Regions from separate parts of the Pontibacter sp. LHS2 genome, predicted to be linked through region 1. Evidence: riboswitches for the same ligand, from Rfam matches in the RefSeq annotation. Region 1 holds a riboswitch; each other region holds the start of a gene.

The links. Region 1 has a riboswitch for S-adenosylmethionine ahead of AC5FX6_RS10555 (Na+/H+ antiporter NhaC family protein). Riboswitches for the same ligand answer to the same signal wherever they lie in the genome.
Region 2: another riboswitch for S-adenosylmethionine. It lies ahead of AC5FX6_RS06900 (ATP-grasp domain-containing protein); the one in region 1 lies ahead of AC5FX6_RS10555 (Na+/H+ antiporter NhaC family protein).
Region 3: another riboswitch for S-adenosylmethionine. It lies ahead of metH (methionine synthase); the one in region 1 lies ahead of AC5FX6_RS10555 (Na+/H+ antiporter NhaC family protein).
Region 4: another riboswitch for S-adenosylmethionine. It lies ahead of AC5FX6_RS08690 (O-acetylhomoserine aminocarboxypropyltransferase/cysteine synthase family protein); the one in region 1 lies ahead of AC5FX6_RS10555 (Na+/H+ antiporter NhaC family protein).

What each region holds. Positions count from the first base shown of each region.
Region 1 covers NZ_JBZYWG010000002.1:425,362-430,971, reverse strand. Annotated here, with positions in the region: gene AC5FX6_RS10560 (phosphoenolpyruvate carboxylase) at 1-1,904, shown strand, start outside; SAM riboswitch class I at 1,963-2,067, shown strand; gene AC5FX6_RS10555 (Na+/H+ antiporter NhaC family protein) at 2,438-3,763, shown strand; gene AC5FX6_RS10550 (response regulator transcription factor) at 3,838-4,527, opposite strand; gene AC5FX6_RS10545 (sensor histidine kinase) at 4,499-5,610, opposite strand, start outside.
Region 2 covers NZ_JBZYWG010000001.1:1,571,646-1,577,255, reverse strand. Annotated here, with positions in the region: gene AC5FX6_RS06905 (LLM class flavin-dependent oxidoreductase) at 1-986, opposite strand, end outside; gene AC5FX6_RS06900 (ATP-grasp domain-containing protein) at 989-1,972, opposite strand; SAM riboswitch class I at 2,322-2,425, opposite strand; gene yjjX (inosine/xanthosine triphosphatase) at 2,610-3,170, shown strand; gene AC5FX6_RS06890 (gamma-glutamyl-gamma-aminobutyrate hydrolase family protein) at 3,177-4,103, opposite strand; gene AC5FX6_RS06885 (amidoligase family protein) at 4,091-5,095, opposite strand; gene ggt (gamma-glutamyltransferase) at 5,371-5,610, shown strand, end outside.
Region 3 covers NZ_JBZYWG010000004.1:195,039-200,648, forward strand. Annotated here, with positions in the region: gene metH (methionine synthase) at 1-2,415, opposite strand, end outside; SAM riboswitch class I at 2,486-2,595, opposite strand; gene rpmA (50S ribosomal protein L27) at 2,910-3,179, opposite strand; gene rplU (50S ribosomal protein L21) at 3,248-3,556, opposite strand; gene AC5FX6_RS18740 (ribonucleoside-diphosphate reductase small subunit) at 4,204-5,163, shown strand; gene AC5FX6_RS18745 (ribonucleoside-diphosphate reductase subunit alpha) at 5,511-5,610, shown strand, end outside.
Region 4 covers NZ_JBZYWG010000002.1:4,341-9,950, reverse strand. Annotated here, with positions in the region: gene AC5FX6_RS08700 (phosphoribosylaminoimidazolesuccinocarboxamide synthase) at 1-304, opposite strand, end outside; gene AC5FX6_RS08695 (SDR family oxidoreductase) at 481-1,965, opposite strand; SAM riboswitch class I at 2,221-2,323, shown strand; gene AC5FX6_RS08690 (O-acetylhomoserine aminocarboxypropyltransferase/cysteine synthase family protein) at 2,616-3,950, shown strand; gene metX (homoserine O-acetyltransferase MetX) at 3,950-5,008, shown strand; gene AC5FX6_RS08680 (homoserine dehydrogenase) at 4,989-5,610, shown strand, end outside.

The DNA.
Region 1 (5,610 bases):
TTCCCGGCGCCGTTCTGCCGGGTTCAAAGCTGATCCGGATGGGGTTCTGGCCCGGAGGAGACCGGGACGGAAATCCTTTTGTAAAGGCTGAGACTACCCTGCAGGTAGCAGATGCACTTCGGGTAGCTGCCATTAGGGCTTACTATGCCGATGTGCGCCGACTTAGACGCCGCCTGACCTTCAGGGGCGTGGAAGATTTGCTCCGGGAACTGGAAGCCAAGCTATATAATAATCTCTTTGTGCCTGACTATACCCTAGACTTGAAGCAGGAGGATATCCTTGCTCCGCTGCGAGAGATCAGCAGGCTATTGCTGGAAGAGCACAACAGTTTGTTTCTGGGGCAGGTGGAAGCGCTGATCACCAGTGTAGAGCTCTTCGGACTGTTCTTTGCCTCGCTCGATATCCGACAGGACTCTTCGGTGCACGCCCATCTGTTTGAGGAGCTTGCACAGCGCACAGACCTTCTGCCAAAAAACTACGCACAATTGTCGGAAGAAGAGCGAATAAGCGCCCTGCTAGGTATAGCTGCAAGCCTGAAAAACCAAGACCTGTTCGAAGATGAGGAACTGCTACAGGACACCCTGGAGACAATAGCTGCCATCCGGACGATACAGGAACACAACGGCGAAGAGGGATGTCACCGCTATATCATCAGTCATTGCACCAGTGCCTTGAATGTACTGGAAGTCTATACCTTGTTCCGCCTGGCTGACTGGCAGCCGGAAGAACACAGCGTCGATATTGTGCCGCTCTTCGAAACAATAACTGACTTGCGGCAGGCAGCGGCCGTGATGCGGCAGCTTTACGAAAATGAGGTATACCGGGAGCACTTGCAGCGGCGGGGCGACACCCAGACCATTATGCTCGGTTTCTCGGACGGCACCAAAGACGGCGGTTATCTGATGGCCAACTGGAGCATCTACAAAGCCAAGGAGGCGCTAACGGAGGTAAGCCGGGAGTATGGCATTGAAGTCATTTTCTTTGACGGACGGGGAGGACCACCGGCACGAGGTGGCGGCAAGACACAGCAGTTCTACGCTTCGATGGGCAACAACATCGCCAACAAGGAGATTCAGCTGACGATACAAGGCCAGACGGTGAGCTCCAATTTCGGTTCTGTGGATGCAGCCCGTTTCAACCTGGAGCAGCTCCTGCATGCCGGTATCAGCAACAGCCTGTTCGACCGCAAAAAGCCCACACTCACGCCCGACGATGACCAGCTGTTACAGGAACTGGCGGAGGTGAGTTTCGACGCCTACACGGAGCTGAAAAACAACCCGGTTTTTCTGGAATACCTGACCTTTGTGAGTCCACTGCGCTACTATGGCGAAGCCAATATTGGCAGCCGCCCTTCCAAGCGTAAGGCCGGTAAACTGAATTTGGATGATCTGCGTGCCGTTCCTTATGTGGGTGCCTGGAGTCAGCTCAAGCAGAACCTGCCGGGCTATTATGGTGTGGGCAAAGCGCTCGAGGCACTGCATGCAAAAGGGGACTGGCCAAGGTTACAGCAGCTTTACAAACACTCACTCTTCTTTAAAACCCTGCTTGACAACTGTGAGATGGCGATGAAGAAGTGCTTCTTCCCGGTAACGGCCTATTTAGAGGACCATCCTACTTACGGTGCACTCTGGAAGCAGATTTACGAGGAATATGAGCGGACAAAAAAATATGTGCTGTTACTGGCAGGAGCCGACACGCTGATGGCTGACAAACCTATGGACGAGCTCTCGATTCAGCTACGACAGCGCATTGAACTACCGCTAATTACGATACAGCAGTATGCTCTTGCTAAGATCCGCAGTCTGGAAGAGCAGGACCCGCAGCAGAGGTCCAAGCAAGTATATGAAAAGCTCGTTGTGCGCTGTTCTTTCGGCATCATCAATGCGGAGCGGAACTCAGCCTAACGGCTGACAGCTTGTCTGCTACCAATCGGTGTTGTACATTTGCGGCATCTTTATCTAAGATTTATAAAGAAGAGGGGAGAGAGCAGGCTCGGTGAACCTCTAGCAACCTCCGGTGTAGTCCGGACAGGTGCTAACTCCTGCCCATTTTTGGGGCCTATAAATTAAACACATGCACACCTACACTTCACACTTTACCCGTATCAACATGCCATCCGCTACAAGGCTTGCCAAGCGCCTTTGCTGTTGTTGCTGTTAATACCTTCCTGTATATAGTGGTATCAAAGCCCCTTTAGTCTGACGGCCTATACTACAGCCTCAATACAGGAATCCCTCTCTACTTTAGGTTCTGCTATAGTTATCTTGCCAGGCAGCAGAAGCTGTGCCGGTATTAAACAGACCTTGGGGGCCAATCAAAAGAGCCATAGCGCTTTCATTTAAATATTTCTCAGCAAGGGATAGGGAAGGTGCCGTCACCGGTTTCGACTCGCAGCCCTTTCAAACCTATTTTTTTCAGTTTAGATTTTATGAGTAGCATGCAAAAGAGCGGGGGCATCGCTTTAGTCCCTTTTTTGATATTTATACTTACTTTTTTGGGAGCTGGCATCGGGCTGCAGGATTTTTACGCACTGCCTTCGCCAGTTGCCGTGGTAATCGGCATTATTTCCGCTTTCCTGATCCTCAAAGGCTCTGTTAATGCCAAAGTAGCGGCGCTGATCCGCGGTTGCGGCGACTCCAGGATCATGACCATGTGCTTGATTTACCTGCTAGCCGGTGCTTTTGCCACCGTGTCGAAGGTCGTTGGAGGAGTAGATGCCACAGTTAGCCTTGGCTTGCATTTGCTGCCAGTGGAGTATCTGGCACTGGGGGTGTTTGTCATGGCGGCTTTTCTATCGACGGCTACCGGTACCTCAGTGGGCGCTCTCGTTGCGCTGGGACCTATCGCTGTAGGCTTGGCAGATCAGAGCCAAACCTCTTTACCGCTACTACTAGGTGCGCTGCTGGGAGGTGCAATGTTTGGCGATAACCTATCATTTATTTCAGACACCACCATCGCCGCTACCCAAACACAGGAGTGCAGCATGAAAGACAAGTTCAGGGTGAACCTGCTTATCGCTGGCCCGGCCGCGCTCCTTACCTTATTGCTGCTTTTGATGGCGGGAGAGCCTTCCGCAAATGCAGTTGGTATGCCCGATACCTGGAGCGATTATACATTCTGGCAAATAGCGCCCTACCTGCTGGTAATCGTGCTGGCCGTGCTGGGAGTGAATGTATTTGTGGTGCTAACTATAGGTACGCTTGCCTCAGGTGCGATAGGATTGCTAAACGGCAGCCTGGAACTGCTGACATTCAGCAGGCATGTTTATGAAGGGTTTACAGGTATGTTTGAGATCTTCCTGCTCTCCATGCTCACTGGTGGACTGGCCGAAATGGTACGCGAAGCAGGTGGTATTCAGTTCCTGTTGCAGCAAGTTGGCGGCACTATAAGAGGTTATCGTTCGGCACAGTTGGGCATCGGAGCACTGGTAGGCGGAACCAATGCCGCCATAGCCAACAATACCGTGTCTATTGTGGTGACCGGGCCACTTGCCAGAGACATCAGTCAAAACTATCAGGTAGACAGGCGCAAGTCGGCAGCTGTGCTGGATATCTTTTCCTGCATTGTGCAGGGTCTTCTGCCTTACGGTGCCCAAATCCTGATTCTACTCAGTTTCACGAATGGAGCGGCCTCTTTTGTGGATCTTTGGGCGAATGCCTGGTACCTGCACTTGTTGCTACTCTTTAGTCTACTGGCCATCTTCACGCCTTTTGTTGACCGCTACATCAGCAAACAGCCCGCTGCTAAAAGGGTGGCAGTGTGACAGCGGAGGAAACTGAGTGGATGATTGGTCTAGAAGGTGATCCTGAGATCTTAGATTCACCTGACTGCTCTTTTTCAATAAACCAATTTATAGCCTATACCTCGTATGTTGAGAATTTCGACCGAAGGATCTTTTTTGAGGTGCTTGCGGAGTTTTGAAATGAATACATCCATGGAGCGTCCGTTGAAAAAGTTGTCATCGCCCCAGAGTTTGATGAGACTGGCCTTGCGGTCCAACACCTGGTTTTTGTGCTGAGCAAGTAAGCGGAGCAGTTCACTTTCGCGGTGAGATAGCCGACAGACGAGCTCTTGATCGTGCCAAAGCTCCTGCTTGAGCGGTGCAAAGGTATAGGAGCCAATCTCTACCGATTCTACATTATTGCTTTCCACAGAACCACCGCTTCGTCGAAGTAGTTCTTTCAGCCGCAGCACTAATTCCTCCAGGCTGAAGGGCTTCCTCAGGTAATCGTTACCTCCCAGTTCAAAGCCTTTTACGACGTCTTCTGTCATGGATTTAGCGGTGAGGAAAAGCACGGGAGTCTGACTATCAGTTTTGCGGAGTTCCTGCACAAAAGTAAAGCCATCCATGAGTGGCAGCATGACATCTACCACACAGATGTCAAATGTATCGCTGCGTACCGCGTCGAGCCCCTGCAGGCCATTAGTTGCGTGGTATACCTGAAAACCTCTGCTCTGCAGGCTTTCCGCCACGATTTTGACTAGCTGCGGTTCGTCTTCAAGCAACAGTACTTTGGGCTGGCTCATGCTGAAATATGGGAAGCGATAAGATAAATGTAGTGCCTTGCTGCTCACGGCTCTGCAGACGGATAGTACCGCCATGACGCTCCACTATGGTTTTAGCATAGCTGAGCCCGAGTCCGTAGCCTTTGGTATTGTGGGTGTTGCCGGTCGGTACCCGGAAGAACTTGTCGAACACCTTGTCATGCATACCTGCCGGAATACCGATGCCATTGTCCTTCAGAACAAGGATAGCCTGTCCGTTTTCTTCGTAGCTTTTTAAGTCCAGGTGCAGGGTGCCGCGGCTATACTTGAGTGCATTTTCGATCAGGTTGGAAAGTACGTTGAGCAAATGCAGTTCATCTACCTTTACCAGCAGGGGGGTAGCTGGCGGGTTGTAACTGATCACTGCTCCGGCCAGGTCAAGCTGTGGACGGTGCTGCAATACAGCTTGTGCGACCAGCTGCTGTAAACTCAATACACGTGTGTTTAGCTCCAGCTGTTCCTGTTCCAGGGCAAGGTTTTTCAAAATGCCATCGATTAATTGCGACAGGCGGCCGGACTGCTGGCGGATAATACTGAGGTACTCGTGGGATGAGGCTTTGCTTAAGTTGAAGTCTTGTATGGCCTCGGCTGCGATGCTGATCGTGGCTACCGGTGTGCGCAGCTCGTGCGTCATGTTATTCACGAAGTCATTCTTCAGCTCGCTCAATTTTTTCTGCCGCAGAATGGTGCGCAAGGTATAGGCAAAGCAGAAAATGGTGACTACAATCAGCACCAGCGAGCTTAGCAGCACCCATTTCATGCGGAAGAGCAAGGTTTTGTTTGGGTCCGGAAAGGTGGCAAACACTTCGTCAAAAGGCAACCTGAAACCGAACTGCAGGGTTCGGGTAGTGAAAGGGAAATCGTCTGAGGCTACTAGCTGCCTTTTGTCATGTAATAGAAAGTTTGTGTGGATATCTCTTGCGGCTAATTCAGCTGTATAGAACTGTTGCAAGCGAGCTAGATCAAGCTTACTGTTTTGCATAGCTTCATTCATCAAATCGCCTAACAGTTGGGTATAATAAAAAGTATCGCCCCGTTGCAGGTTCTTGCGAATTTCAGTACTTA
Region 2 (5,610 bases), on a different contig from region 1:
CGCTCCATCTCCTCGAGTTGCGGACTGCACTGCAACAGGAAGAAATCCACGCCTACGGCCTCAAACTCCGCGATGCGGTCCTGTACCTGCGCCGGCGTACCCAGCAAACCCGAACGCAAACCACGGTTTGAAACCGAGTAGTCCTGCAGGGATAGCTGGCGCTCGAGTTGTGTGCCCGACACCCACTGTTCCATGTTCTTGAAGCCGGCTGCTGACTCCTTCACATGGGTAATGCGGTCAAGTTCCCGTTTCACTTCCTGCTCCGAGTCACGCACGATACTGTAAGCGGCCACACCGAACTTCATAGGAGGGAGGCCCCTGGCTTCGCGGCGGCGTTTCATCTCGTCGATGCGCTTTCCGATCAGTTCCGGTGAGTCGCCGTGCATCACATAGCCGTCGCACTGCTGACTGATAAGCGTTTTGGCCGCTTCCGACTCACCGCCGGCATAGAGAAAGGGCTTTTTGGTTGGTTTTGGCTGTAGCACATTGTCTTCTACCTGGTAGTAGTTGCCCTGGTAAGAGAAGTGGTCCTGCTCCCACACGCCAGTCACGACATCGAGCCACTCTTTGGTGCGGGCGTAGCGGTCATCGTGCTGCTCAAACTGGAGTCCGTACTTGGTCGCCTCGTCTTTCCACCACGACGATACTACGTTCAGCGACAGGCGGTCGCCGCTGATCTGGGCGATGTTGGCCGCCTGCTTGGCCAGTATGGCCGGGTTATGGAAAGTGGGGCGCACGGCCACCATGATCTCCAATTGCTCGGTCACAGCTGCTAAAGCCGCCGCGGTAGACCAGGCTTCCAGGGAGGGGGCTTCTTCACCTTTGATGTCGTTCAGGTATAGCTCTGCAATGAGGGAGAGGCTGTAACCCCAGTCCTCGCTGCGTTGCGCCAGTTTTTTGACATAGTCCCAGTTCGGGGCCATGTTCTCGTTGTCGACGTTGCGTAACCAGCCGCCGAATACCGGTAACCAATATCCGAATTCCATGCTTATACCTCCTCTCTTTTCAGTTGCGCCTTTTTCTCCAGGAAGTCCACCAGACGGGCATGCGGGTTGAAGCCGATCACGTTAACGGCATCTGCCACGAAGTTTGACAGCGCATTCACGTCATAGTAGTAGATCTGTCCATCGCGGTCGTCGATGGTATACTCGATGCCACCTACATCTATACCTGCCTCCTGCATGATCCGCTCGATAGCATCGATCACTTCCTGCTCCGGGGTGAAGGCTTCTACACGCATACCGTTCTTCGGTGCGTCGATGGCGCAGGCATTGCGTACCAGCTCTTTGCCGGAAGTGGTCTGGCAGATATCGGCAGGGCAGAGGTTGAAGCTCTCACCTGTGGTGTATACCTTGATGGCATAGAGGTACTTGCCGCCCAGGGTCTCTACGCGGTTTATATGGCCACCGCGGGCAGGTATAAACTCCTGCACCAGCGCCGTGTGGTCGATGCCCAGCTCCACCTGGCCGGTGGTAACAGCAAGCGCCAGTTCTTCCGGTGAATCATAGCGCACGATGCCGGCACCACTGCCTCCGATATTGGCTTTTACCACGATTGGGTAGCGCAGTCCTTCCGCTGCTTTTACCGCCTGCGAAGCATGGTTGATCACACGCGATTTCGGGTAGGGCAGGCCCAGTTTTTCGAGTAGCGTGAGCTGCAGCGCTTTGGATGTTTCGTAGAGGAAAGCTTTGTGACCGTTGATCACTGTTACACCTTTTGCCTCGAGGTGAGCAAGCAGGTTCAAGGTATAGAAGATGCCCTGTTGGTTATTGCGCAGGTAAGCTGATGGGCTCATGCGGTTGAATACCAGGCTGTAGTTTTGCTCCGGCGAGGCCAGATCATAGGTATGCGCGGCTGCATCCTGGCGCTCGTAAGGTATGCCGCGTGCCTCAAGTTCGTTGAACAAGGGACGGAACCATTCCTGGTGTTCGTGAAAAATAGCTATTGTTTTATCTGATGAATAGGCTGACATAAGTATATATATTAAGTGTGAATTGTTGACAAAATGGTACCAGGCACCCCGCTCAGGCAAGGTGAGGAAAATGATGAGACACAGGGAGTAAGACCCTAAAAATGCAGGAAAGGGTATGACAAAGCAGGGCCCGAGATGCAGCGAGTGCATAGGGCAGCGCTATCCCTGTGAGCTGCGCAGGGAGACGATAAAGTCTAACTTAAAATAGTGGAGACCTTCGCAGCTGTGTTAGCAACAACAGCAACAACAGGTATAAGAAGCGAATGAAAATGATGAACCGAATGAAGCTGGGATGCTTCGGTTGATAAGTGAACCAGTAAGGGTGTTCGCTGAATTGTTCATGTTTAAAAATTTATATCCCCTAAATGCTTTAGGCAGGAATTAGCACCTGGTGTGGTTCACTGGTTGCTAGAAGTTCACAGAGCCTGTTCTCTCCCTTCTTCTTTATAAATCAAATACGGTGTAGGTATATTGACTTTACGGATACAAAGTTGGGGGCAGATTTTAAGAATTCCAAATTATAAGTAAAAAAAGTGTAGGTACATTGGTTTTGAAGCGGGCTGAGCCAGATCGAGTCTATGGGCTTTTACTTCTGCAGTCGCTTCCCTTTCTTTGCATTGACTAAGTCCTATACCTGATGAGCAAACCCCAACATACTGTAGTGGTCGCGTCACGCAACCCGGTAAAAGTAGCTGCTGCCCTTGGTGGCTTCCGCAACATGTTTCCTGCGCTGCACTTCGAGGCCATACCTGTGTCAGTGCCCTCTGGCGTAGCTGACCAGCCCATGACAGACGAGGAAACCATGACTGGCGCCCTGAACAGGGTAAACAAGGCGCACGCGGCACATCCGGATGCTGATTACTGGATAGGTATAGAAGGCGGTGTGGAGTCGCATGATGACGAACTGGCTGCTTTTGCCTGGGTGGTGGTGCGCTCGGCTAAAGGTATAGGCAAGGCGCGATCAGCTTCTTTTTACCTGCCCGGCATTGTAGCCGATCTGGTAGAGAAGGGGATGGAACTTGGGGAAGCGGATGACCTGGTGTTCAGGAAATCCAATTCAAAGCAGGCATCCGGTGCTATCGGGCTGCTCACCGACAATGCGGTAGACAGAACACAGCTCTACGAGCAGGCTGTGATACTGGCGTTGGTACGGTTCAAAAACGAGGCGCTATACCTGCAGAAAACTCTGGAGGGGTAGTTAGTTTTACTGTTGTGTTTCGTCAGTTTGCTGTTTTAACTGTTTTTCGGCCTCCAGCGCAGGTTGTGACAGAGATGTCTGCAGGTCATTTTCCTCGATTTGCTGATTGACGAGCCTTGCCTGCTGCACCAGTCCTTTGAATAGCCGACGGTGTGAGCGACTCTGCGGCAAGTACTCCGGATGCCATTGTACACCGATCATGAACTCCTGCTCCTGATGCTCTATACCTTGTACAACCTTGTTGGGCTCACGGGCGACAATATTCACGGATTCTCCTGCTTCTTTTACCGCCTGATTGTGCAGTGCATTCACTCTGAGCCGCTGGGTTCCTAACACATCAGCCAATTTGCTGCCTGCTTTTATATGCACTTTTTTCACCGGAAACACACTGGCCGGATTGGGCTCTTCAAGGTAAAACGTGTTGATGTCCTGGTAAAGGGTACCCCGGAAATACACGTTCATCAGTTGAGCCCCCCGGCAGATCCCCATCACGGGCAGGTTCTTTTGTACAGCCTGGTCCAGCAGCTGCAGCTCGAGGTGGTCGCGGGCACGGTCCAGCCCGAAGCTCAGTTTGCGACTAAGCAATTTGCGGAGCAGGAACACGGCCGGGTAGTAAACCCAACTCACAAAGCGACCTACCCGCTGGAAAATGTTCTTTCGGGGATGTTGCAGGGTGCGGCGTAAGTACTCATCCATCACATGTTCCTGCTCATAAATGGAGGGGTCCACATCAGCGCCTCCTCCTATGATCAATCCCTGCAAACCGTCCGCGGTGCGGGGCCTGGAGGGCGTAATGCGTACCGGTCTGCCGCCGGCCAGCAATACCGAAAGTGCCGTGAAAAACCAGGCGGCTCCACCACCTTTGTCAGGCCCTGTGATGCCGATGGTCGGTCTGCCTCGGTGTATTTTATTTTCAGATCTTAGGATAGCCATTCCTTTATTCTATTTGTCCATTTGGTTTCAAAACCCAGTAAGGTGTGGGTCTTCAGGTAGCGGTACTCTTTGCTCATATGAGCAAGGGTAGACCTGTCCGTTGCCAGCTCCTCAATCCGCACCCAATTGTTCCATTCCTGCGCCAGGGTCCAGTCAGGTTGTGAGACCGAGCTGTTGGGGAGCCTGTAATGGAAGGCTTTGCGTGCCTTTACTTTACCAAGTCTGGTATACTGCGCCAGCATATCACTTCGGAGGTAGACCAGTAAGGGATAGAGGTCCAGCGGGCGGTTCCGGTCCGGGTTATAGGTATGGTAATCGATAATAAACCCATCCAGATCGGGTGCATAGTCCGGGTTAAGCACCAAGTCCACATAGTCAGCCGGGTAAGGGGCGATAAAGGGACTGATCTGCCGGGCGAAGTCGGTTCGTCCTTCTTCCAGTAGCCAGGGGTACAGCAGCAGGAAAGCCCGCAGGTAAGCAAGCAGTGTGTCAATGTCCAATTCGGGAACCTCCACATTGATGTGGGTGCCAAAGGCATTCGTAGGGAAGGCATTTGTTCCCTCAGCATGGTGCTGGAAAAGGGCATCCCGCAGCCTTTCCAGCTTGTCAAGCTGTGTGCAGGGGATCGGGGGACAGGCGATCTCGTTGGGGAACACTTTACCTATCAAATTGCCGAGCGTTTCCTCTACTTCATCTTCCAGGGTGCCATTTCCAATTTTGATGTCTTCGATATGCAGGTTGAAGGTTTCAAACACCTTTTTATAGCGTTTCTCTGTGAGCAGCGTCAGGTCAAACTCAATCGTGAAATCACCAAGCTCCGTACCGGTTACCAGCTGCTTGAAGCGGTTTTCTTTTTGCACGGTTCCCCCATACAGCTCCTGTACCAGCCGTGCAGAGTCCTCAACGCTCAGGTTAGTATATTCCAGCTCAAAACCCACTTTACGCAGCTTGCCTTGTTCATTGTGTAATATGGGCGGATGTTTGAATACCATAGTTTAAATTCAGGATATGTAAATAAAACGGCAATACAGGGATACGGTTCGGATGCGCCTGCCGTAGCCAGAGATAATCGATCCTCATAGCCGATAGCCCTTCCTGCATTTAAAACCTGAAGGACTGCAATCGGGTAAAGAGTAGGATTCATTTCTAGGACTAAAGAAAAGCAGGCTTGACATTCATCAGAATTACCCTGTTGCTCGTGATCATTGGTATTTCGGGCTGCACGGGATGGGATACAAACGAAACCGGACTAGTTACTGAAAATGCCATGGTGGTGACAGCGCATCCGCTGGCTTCTGACGTGGGGGCTGACATCCTGCGGCGCGGCGGCAATGCCGTGGATGCGGCAGTGGCGGTGCAATTTGCCCTGGCAGTGGTATACCCTGATGCGGGGAACATTGGAGGCGGTGGATTCCTGGTACTTCGACAGCAGGATGGGGCCGTGGATGCGCTGGACTATCGGGAGAAAGCACCGGGCAAAGCCCATCGCGACATGTACCTGGATGCG
Region 3 (5,610 bases), on a different contig from region 1:
GCTTAGACCGATGATGTCAACTTGCTGTGCTTCGGCTTCTGCAAGAATCTTATCCAACTGCACCATCACACCAAGGTCTATCACCTCGTAATTGTTACATGCGAGTACCACGCCTACAATGTTTTTCCCGATGTCGTGCACGTCCCCCTTCACCGTTGCCATCAGGATCGTGCCAGCTGTTGATTTGGACGTGTCGGATGCCAGCTTTTCCTGCTCCATAAAGGGCAACAGGTAGGCTACTGACTTCTTCATCACGCGGGCGCTCTTCACTACCTGCGGCAGGAACATTTTACCTGCGCCGAACAAGTCGCCCACTACCTGCATACCTGCCATCAGGGGGCCTTCGATCACGTCGAGTGTCTTAGTGGCTTTCTGCCGGGCTTCTTCGGTGTCTTCGTCTATGAAGTCGACGATGCCTTTCACCAAAGCGTGCTTCAGGCGTTCTTCCACGGGAGCTTCGCGCCAGGAGTTGTCAGCAACTGTAGCAGTCTTGCCTTTGCCTTTGATGGTTTCAGCATAGTTCACCAATCGCTCTGTTGAATCCGGGTGATGGTTGAAGATGACGTCTTCGATCAGGTTGCGCAGTTCGAGCAGCACCTCTTCATAAATACCCAGCATACCTGCATTCACGATGCCCATGTCCATCCCCGCCTGCACAGCGTGGTAGAGGAAGATGGTGTGCATGGCCTCACGCACCAAGTCGTTGCCTCGGAAGGAGAAGGACAGGTTGCTCACGCCGCCGCTCACCTGCGCATGCGGCAGATTGGCCTTGATCCATTTCACCGCCTCAATGTAGTCGACGGCGTAGTTGTTGTGCTCCTCTATACCTGTGGCGATGGCCAGGATGTTCGGGTCAAAGATGATGTCCTGTGGCGGGAAGCCCACTTCGTCTACCAGGATGCGGTAGGAGCGCTCACAAATCTCGATGCGGCGCGGCAAAGTATCGGCTTGGCCCCGTTCATCAAAGGCCATCACCACCACAGCGGCACCGTATTGGCGCACTTTGCGGGCCAGTTTCTTAAAGGCTTCTTCGCCTTCCTTCAGTGAGATGGAGTTTACGATTGATTTACCCTGAACACATTTGAGGCCTGCCTCTATCACGCTCCATTTCGAAGAGTCGATCATGATGGGCAGTTTGGCGATGTCGGGTTCAGAGGCGATCAGGTGGAGGAAGTCGGTCATGGCCTGCTCCGAGTCGAGCATACCCTCGTCCATGTTCACGTCGATGATCTGAGCGCCACCCTCTACCTGCTGTCGGGCAACCGATAGGGCTTCCTCAAACTTACCGTCTACGATCAGGCGGGAGAATTTCTTGGAGCCGGTGACGTTGGTGCGTTCGCCAACATTCACGAAAAGGGTATCGGAAGTGATGGTGAGGGGCTCGAGGCCGCTGTAGCGTGGGAGGGGAGCTACGGGAGTGGGAACGTGCGGTTTATACCTGCGCACCAGGTCTGCGATTACTTTGGTGTGTACTGGCGTCGTGCCACAACAACCACCCAACACGTTTACCAACCCTTCCTTCAGGTATTCCTCTACAATAGCACCCATCTGCTGGGCTGTTTCATCGTAGCCGCCAAAGGCATTTGGCAAGCCGGCATTCGGGTAAGCACTGATGTAACAGTTGGATATGCGGGAGAGCTCCTGAATATGCGTCTTGAGCTGACGGGCACCCAAAGCACAGTTGAATCCCACACTCAGGATGGGTGCATGCGAAATGGAGTTCCAGAAGGCTTCCACTGTTTGTCCGGATAAGGTACGGCCGCTGGCGTCGGTGATAGTGCCCGACACCATGATCGGCAGCTCCTTGCCACCGTCATTCACATATTGCTGTATCGCAAAGAGGGCGGCCTTACAGTTGAGCGTATCGAATACCGTCTCCACCAGCAGGAGGTCTGAACCGCCGTCCATCAGCCCGCGCACCTGCTCGTAATAAGCCTCCACCAATTGGTCGAAGGTGATGGCGCGGTAACCGGGGTTGTTCACATCCGGGGAGAGGGAAGCCGTGCGGTTGGTCGGGCCAATAGCGCCTGCTACGAAGCGCTTGTGCGCCGGACCTTTGGCTTCCACTTCATCAGCCGCCTCACGGGCTATTTTGGCTGATTCGTAGTTTATCTCATACACCACATGCTCCAGGTGATAATCAGCCATCGCGATGCTGGTGCCGCTGAAGGTATTGGTCTCGATGATGTCAGCGCCAGCTTCGAGGTACTCGGTGTGGATGGCCTTGATAATATCGGGCCGTGTGATAGAGAGTAAGTCGTTGTTACCTTTGAGATCAGACGGATGGTCCTTGAAGCGCTCGCCACGAAAATCGGTTTCGGAGAGCTGGTAGCGCTGGATCATGGTGCCCATGGCGCCATCAAGCACAAGCACGCGCTCCTGCAGCAAGGTATGGATCGGATGTGATTTGGTCATTTTGGTGTTCCCCCTCTTGGTTAAGTCTACATACGCGCTTATCAAGAAGGACACCCAAGGTAGGTATACTCTCTTATCTTTTCCCGGCCAAGGTATGGCTGAGAAGGGAATTAGCACCAAGCTGGTACAAGGTTGCTAAGACGTCATAGGGCCCTGTCCCTCGGTCTTTCTTGATAAGAATGCTGCAAAGATACACACTTATCCGCAAAAGGCGAATTTTTGTTGCATCAGGATAAGAGGATATCAGGAGAGAAGGAGGTTTAAAGTCGCGCCCAGAAAAGTATAAAAACAGAAAGGGACACCAAAAGTGTCCCTTTCCTAAAAGAGTTTAATTGTTTTCACTCTATAACTCTTTATACCTTCTTATACGGAGGCGCTAACCCGATTGTTCTTGCCTCGGAGAAGTATTTACATTTAGGCAAAATAAAAAGGGACCACCTTGCTGGGAGTCCCTTTTTACTTCAAAGCCCAAAGACTTTTGGTATCGGTCAGAATTAAGCTTCTGCTTCTACTTTAGGAATTACAGAAACGAATGAACGGTTCTTAACGCCTTTTTTGAATGAAACTACACCGTCAACCATAGCGAACAGTGTGTGGTCTTTGCCCATACCCACGTTCTGACCCGGGTGGTGTGCAGTACCTCTTTGTCTTACAATGATGTTACCAGCGATGATATCCTGGCCACCGTAAATCTTAACGCCAAGTCGTTTAGAATGCGACTCACGACCGTTGTTAGAACTACCAGCTCCTTTTTTGTGTGCCATTTTGTTTAATTATTTACTCAGGGCGATGAAACACCTGAAAAATTCAACGTTTAATTTCTTCTTACTGCTTAACCAATGCTCTCGATCAGAACTTTCGTGAAGTGCTGGCGGTGACCATTCTTCTTACGATAGCCTTTTCTTCTCTTCTTTTTGAAAACGATTACTTTGTCGCCTTTCACGTTGCCAAGGATTTTACCAACCACTTTAACACCGCTAACGAAAGGAGCACCTACAGTAAGCGTGCCGTTATCATCAGTAAGAAGAACATTGGTGAACTCAACGGCGTCACCATCATTGCCGGAAAGCTTGTTAGCGTAGATGAACCTTCCGGCCTCTACTTTGGTCTGTTGACCTGCGATTTCTACAATTGCGTACATCAGCTTCAATGTATGATTTAAAAAATTTTAAGTCTGCAAAATTAGCAGTCTAAAAATTAATATGCAAATCATTGTTCCTTAATTCATTCTGTTTTTTCAGACCTTATGCACAACTATGTGGATAACGATGTTGAAATCTCTATTCAATTATTTTGCACCTCCTGAAATAGCACATAACACACTAATCCGCAGAACGTTGCCTCTCGATTGAGAAATTCACGTTTTCCACACCAACTCCATAAGCCGGGCAAAACCTTCCTCCGAATTTGGAGCCAAGCTTGCTGTTTATTGGATTTTAGACCCTGCAAAATGCCCACACTTGCTTAATAGGCGTCACAAGCTTGCACTTTTCATCATTTAACAATGATTTAATATTGTGTTTACTATATAAAGACAATTATATATGTCAACACAATCATGTTAATAAGCCTGTTAATTCCATGACAAAAATCACACAATCAAACACTTAGCAAAGTGTTAATAAATTGAACAACTTTAGCCCTCCAATTCAAGTTCTTATCACTATATTTGAAAACCTGTTACCTTAAAGTCACCCGCCAAACGGTGCCTTGACTTCTAAGTCTGACATTATATAAAACAGTAACGAAGTGTCGCTGTTAGTTTAAATAACATTAAAGTTTACGCGCATGGAGCCAATACTACAAGAGAACCCAAATCGCTTTGTTTTATTCCCGATACAGCACGACGAGGTGTGGCAGATGTATAAAAAGGCAGAGGCCAGCTTCTGGACCGCCGAGGAAATCGACTTGTCGCAGGACCAGAAAGACTGGGAGAACCTGAACGACGGCGAACGCCACTTCATCAGTCACGTACTGGCTTTCTTCGCTGCTTCGGACGGCATCGTAAACGAGAACCTGGCCATCAACTTCATGCAGGAAGTACAGCTACCGGAAGCTCGCTGCTTCTATGGCTTCCAGATCATGATGGAGAACATTCACGCCGAGACTTACTCCCTGCTGATCGACACTTATATAAAGAAGCAGTCTGAAAAAGACTATCTGTTCAACGCACTGGAGACAGTGCCTTGCGTGAAGAAGAAAGGCGAGTGGGCGCTTAAGTGGATCAACAGTGAAAACTTCACAGAGCGTCTGATCGCTTTTGCGGCTGTGGAGGGTATCTTCTTCTCCGGTTCTTTCTGCTCTATCTTCTGGCTCAAGAAGCGTGGCCTGATGCCAGGCTTGACCTTCTCTAACGAGCTGATTTCGCGTGACGAAGGCCTGCACTGCGATTTCGCCTGCCTGCTCTACTCTATGCTGAATGAAAAGCTGCCTGAGAGCCGTGTGCACGAGATCATCCGTGATGCGGTGACCTTTGAGCAGGAGTTCGTAACCGACGCGCTGCCAGTTGACCTGATTGGCATGAACGCTAAGTTGATGAGCCAGTACATCGAGTTCGTAGCTGACCGCCTGTTGGTATCACTGGGTTGCAGCAAGATCTACAACGCCACCAACCCGTTCGACTTCATGGAAATGATCTCGCTGCAGGGCAAGACCAACTTCTTCGAAAAGCGTGTAGCGGAGTACCAGAAAGCTGGTGTGATGGGCGACAAAGACAAAAACGTGTTTTCGCTCGACGAAGACTTTTAACAATCTGAATTACTTAGTAAGTTTAGGAGATAAAGAGAGCCGGGTGTCAGGCCCGGCCCTTCCTTCATTACCTTGAATACTCCGGTTGCAGGTATAGCTGCCTTCGTAGCTCCCCGGCACCGGATTCATAAGCTGGCATCAGCCGCCAGACGGGGCGTCCGCCTCAATTTCTGTAAAAGCATTTGGCTTTACCTGTTAAAGTATAGTATTTCAACGGCTTAGGTATCTATATACGTATTGCCTTATGATAATATTAGCATGTTTCAACCCGCTGCTTTAAGAGCGGATCATTTATACCTATATCTTATAAAAACCCGGGCATTTGACTCCCGCTAAATGTATACGCTATGTTAGTAGTTAAAAGAGACGGCCGACGCGAATCCGTCAAATTCGACAAAATTACCGCACGCATCGAGAAGCTGTGCTATGGTCTGAACATGGACTATG
Region 4 (5,610 bases), 420 kb from region 1:
CTCTGATCACCATCTCTACCTTGTAAGGCTCGCAACGGTAACCGATGGTCACGTTAGGGTCGGGCGTCGACAGCACCCAGTTAGGCACCAGGTCAGCAGTAGTTTTAAGGTTTATGCTTGCTATTTGGTTCAATACCTGGCCTTTATAAGGAATGGCTCTCGGAAGCACAACATCAAATGCAGAAATTCTGTCGGTGGCAACTACTGCTAAACGATCCTCAAAATAATAAACATCGCGTACCTTGCCTCTATAAAAACCGGTCTGTCCGGCGAAGGAGAAATTAGTTTCTTTTATGGCCTCCATTAGGTCTGTTAGGTTAGAGAAAGGCAAAGTTAAAATATTTTTGTCGGTGAGAGTTATAAGGTATAAGTATAAATGTAAAATGCCTTTGCAGAGGGGATAAGCATCTGAGTTCAGACATAGTATTATACTCTTAAGTATAGTGATAGTTTTATATTATGAAATCTATTGTTTGTACATTATCGAGAATGTTGCGGAGGAGGCAAAGATTTCTCTGTTAACGGCTCCCGATAATGAATGATGTTATGTGCCATTCCTTTAAAAATAATAAAATGAAACGGAAGCATGGCATACCAGTACAGTCTGCCTGCTAAACCATCTGGCCGGAATGCAGCCAATTGCTCGAGGTAGTTTCCATCCGCCTCCTGGCATATTCTGAACTGCAGCCAAGCCTCGCCAGGGAGCTTCATTTCGGCGTAAAGCAGCATACGTCTCGCCTGGAGGTCAACTGCCAGTACACGCCAGAAATCAATAGAATCGCCGGCTTTAACATCAATTGGGTGTCTGCGACCGCGTTGGAGACCAACCCCGCCCACCATTTTGTCGAGTAGTCCGCGTATCTCCCATAGAAAGTCAGTCTTATACCAGCCGCGCTCACCACCAATGCGCAGGATGTTGTCCATCACTTCTTCAGGTGCTCTGTCAAAGCGCATGCGCTGGCGATCGGTGAGAACGCCATGCTCTGGAATTTGTACAAAATCCATGAAATTGAGTTGGATGGTGCCACTCACCAGCGCATCCTTCCAACTCGACACCACCATGTTTTGCTCCATCTTGGTAAAAGCCAGATTCAGAGCACTCTCATAGCTCAGGCACTTATGGGGGATAAGCTGCTGTATGCTGCTGTCTTTCACCACGGCATCGTTACGCAGACTCTCCACCAGACTGCGGGCTAATGCATAGTTGGTGCTCGTGACAAAGTATAGCCAATAGGAGGAAAGCTTGGGCGTGAGTACTGGCAAGGTATAGATGTGCCGTTTCAAGTTCCGGACTTTGGCCAGCTGCAGCAACATTTGCTTGTAGGTGAGCACATCAGGTCCGCCGATCTCGAATCGTTTGTCATAGCAGTCTTCACGGCCGAGCACGGCAGTCAGGTAAAACATCACGTCGCGTATGGCGATGGGTTGGCAGCGTGAGTTGAGCCACCGAGGTGTGATCATTACAGGTAATTTCTCTACCAGGTCGCGGATGATCTCGAAAGAAGCACTGCCTGACCCAATGATGATCGCCGCCCGAAGTACGGTTAGCGATGCTTTGCCCTGCGCGAGCACATCCTCTACCTGTCGGCGGGAACTAAGGTGTTTAGAAAGGTGCTCGTCGTTAGCGATGCCGCTCAGGTAAATCAGTTGCTTGGCACTGGTGCTGTTAAGGTAGCTGACGAAGTTCATGGCCGATGCTCTTTCAGCCTCTTCAAAGTCTGCCGAGCCAGAGCCCATGGAGTGTACCAGATAGTAGGCAGCGTCTATGTCATGGGGTAAGGCCTGTAAACTTTCCGGCTGGAGCAGATCGCCTTTTACCACCTGTACTTTGTCCTTCAGGCTGTCTGCTACCTCGAAACGGCGGGGGTCCCGGACAAGGCATACCACTTCGTGCTGCCCTTCTATGAGCACAGGAAGAAGTCGTTTGCCAATGTAGCCGTTTGCGCCGGTCAGGAGTATCTTCATCTTAATCTTTAGGCCATCTATACCTGCACAACAGGGATGATCTGATAATGTTATACATGTGCGATTATGCTTATTCAAAGATAGCGAATCTGTAGATATGATGGGTCTCTCTTATAAGGTATGCAATGCCTTGATTTGCAAGGTTATGAAATTGATTTTTCGATGAAACTGAAATAATATAAAATAAAAATTTGGATTATTTGAAATGCTGCCCTAATATTGCAACATCAAGTCTGATATCCCTTTGTGGGTATCGATTTATAAAGAAGCGTGGAGAGACAGGCTCTGTGAAGCGCTAGCAACCAGCCTCAGGCAAGGTGCTAATTCCTGATTCCGGATGTTCGGAAGCATATAAATTGATAACGTTATGGAAAAGGGAACAAAACCAACACCGCTTTTTTTACGATCAACCACGGCAGGCCAACTGCCACAATCTCATCATGCCCTCGCACATGCTGCTGTCATGTGTAACCCCATGTGCATGTGTTGCTGCTGTTGCTAGCGCGACCAACATACTAATCAATTTTTTGCTGCAATAACGTCTAGCCACAGGTATAGCCTGTGAGCAAACGTCTGTAGCCTCCTCTTTCCTCTTGTCTTAGAACAAGCTAATCTATTCTATACTTTTCAAAATTTTAAACAAAACGACTATGTCTAATTCACTTCATTTCGAAACACTTCAGTTACACGCCGGCCAAGAGATTGATCCAACCACCCGTTCCCGCGCCGTGCCGATTTACCAGACGTCTTCATATGTTTTCAAAGACGCGGAGCACGGTGCCAACCTGTTTGCGCTTCGGGAGTTCGGCAATATCTATACCCGCATCATGAACCCCACCACCGATGTGTTTGAAAAGCGCATCGCAGCTTTGGAAGGCGGCGTGGCGGCCGTAGCGGTTGCCTCCGGACAGGCGGCTCAGTTCATTGCGCTCAACAACATCCTGCAGGCAGGCGATAATTTTGTGTCCACCAGTTTCCTGTACGGTGGTACTTACAACCAATTTAAGGTGGCCTTCAAAAGGCTGGGGATTGAGGTACGCTTTGCCGAGAGTGACGATCCGGAGAGCTACGAAAGTTTGATCGACGAAAATACCAAAGCCATCTATACCGAATCCATCGGCAACCCGCGCTTCAATATACCTGACTTCGATGGTATAGCGGCCATAGCTAAAAAACATGACATCCCGCTGGTGGTAGACAATACTTTTGGGGCCGGTGGCTACCTGTTCAGGCCGCTGGAGCATGGCGCCAATGTGGTAGTGGAGTCTGCTACGAAGTGGATCGGCGGACACGGTACCAGCATTGGTGGTGTGATCGTGGATGGCGGTAACTTCAACTGGGGTAATGGTAAGTTTACACAGTTCTCTGAACCTTCGGAGGGATATCACGGCCTTAATTTCTGGGAGGTGTTCGGCACGGACGGACCTTTCGGCAATATCGCCTTTTCCATCAGAGCAAGGGTAGAAGGTCTGCGTGACTTTGGTCCGGCGCTTAGCCCGTTCAACTCCTTCCTGCTGCTGCAGGGATTGGAAACACTCTCGCTGCGTGTGGACCGCACCGTGCAAAATGCGCAGGCGCTGGCCGAGTGGCTGGAGCAGCACGAGCAGGTGGAAAGTGTGAACTACCCGGGACTTTCTTCCAGCAAATACCACGACCTGGCCAAGAAATACCTGAAGCGAGGATTTGGTGGCGTACTTTCCTTTAATCTGAAAGGCGACAAAAAACAGGCGGAAATCTTTGTGAACAGCCTGCAACTGGTAAGTCACTTAGCCAATGTCGGCGACGCGAAAACTCTGATCATACACCCAGCCTCTACTACCCACCAGCAGCTTACGGAAAAGGAGCAGCAGAGTGCGGGCGTAACGCCAACGCTACTGCGCCTCTCCGCAGGTATAGAGCACCTCGATGATATCAAAGCTGATCTGGAACAGGCTTTTGCCAAGGTACGGCAGCACCACGATGAACCTGTATTGAACGAAGCATAATGCCTGAACAATTAGTATTCCATTACCAGAGAAAATTTCAGCTGGAGTCGGGGGCATCGCTCCCTGGCTTCCAACTGGCCTATACAACTTATGGACGACTCAATCAAGACCAAAGCAATGTGGTGTGGGTATGCCACGCCCTCACCGGCAGCTCGGACTTCACCGACTGGTGGGGTGAATTATTTGGCGAGGAAAAACTATACGACCCAGCGGACTGGTTTGTGGTTTGTGCGAACACCTTGGGTGGCTGCTATGGATCCACAGGACCACTTGAAATTAATCCGGAAACGCTGCAGCCCTACTACCACAGCTTCCCGCCACTGACCAACCGGGATATTGTGCGGGCTTTTGACCTATTGCGGCAGGACTTAGGTATAACGCAGGTGCATACGCTGCTGGGTGGCTCGCTGGGTGGGCAGCAGGCACTGGAGTGGGCTATAGAACAGCCCCATTTCTTCCAGAACCTGATCCAGGTGGCTTCCAATGCGCGTCATTCGGCTTGGGGCATCGCCTTCAACGAGAGCCAGCGCATGGCCATTCGGCAGGATCCAACCTGGCAGACCAATACCAAAGAAGCAGGTATAGCTGGTCTTAAAACGGCTCGTGCCATTGCCATGCTTTCTTACCGGCACTATACCTGCTACGAAGCATCGCAGCAGGAGCCGGGCAGTAGCATTACCGATAATTTTCGGGCATCCTCCTATCAGGTATACCAAGGTGAGAAACTGGCACAGCGCTTCAACGCCTATACCTATTGGCTGCTTTCCAAAGCTATGGACTCCCACCACATTGGCCGGGACCGGGGAGGTATAGCCAAGGCGCTGGAAAGGCTAAAAGCCAAGTGTCTTTTTGTGGGAGTGGATACCGACCTGCTCTTTCCGGTAGAGGAGCAGCGTGAGCTGAGCCAACTGGTGCCCGGCTCAGGATTCGCTTTGCTCCACTCAGGCTACGGACATGATGGTTTTCTGGTGGAAACGGCACAGTTGACAGAGGCAATTCGACATTTTTATCAAACCCAACAAGTAAAGCACATACACTATGAAAATACAAAAGTTTAAAAAACGCATTGGGCTGATCGGTTTTGGCTGCGTAGGGCAGGGGCTTTACGATGTGGTGGAAGCTAACCGGCACCTTGGTTGGGAGATTGGGAGTATCTGCGTGAAAGACAGAGAGAAGCCACGCACATTGCCAGCCGCCGCCTTTACCTATGATGTGCAGGAGTTGTTGCAAGACTCCAGCCTTGATATTATTGCCGAACTGATCAGCGACCCCAAAGAAGCGCTCAGTATACTCAGGCAAGCTTTGCAGCAGGGCAGAACCGTAGTCTCGGCCAATAAAAAGGTAGTCGCTGAAAATCTGCCAGAGTTAATAAGCTTGCAGCAGAAACATGGGGGAGTGCTGCTGTACGAGGCGTCTGTGTGCGGCAGTATACCTGTGCTGCGCACACTTGAGGCCTACTATGGATCAGAGCCGCTGGTGGAGGTGCGGGGTATACTCAACGGCTCCTCTAATTATATATTAAGTAAGCTGCACAGCGAGGGTGGTAGCTACCAGTCCGCTTTGGCTCAGGCGCAGGAATTGGGTTTCGCCGAAGCCGATCCCTCTTTGGATGTGGAGGGAACAGACGCCCTGCACAAGCTCTGCATCCTGGCCGCGCATG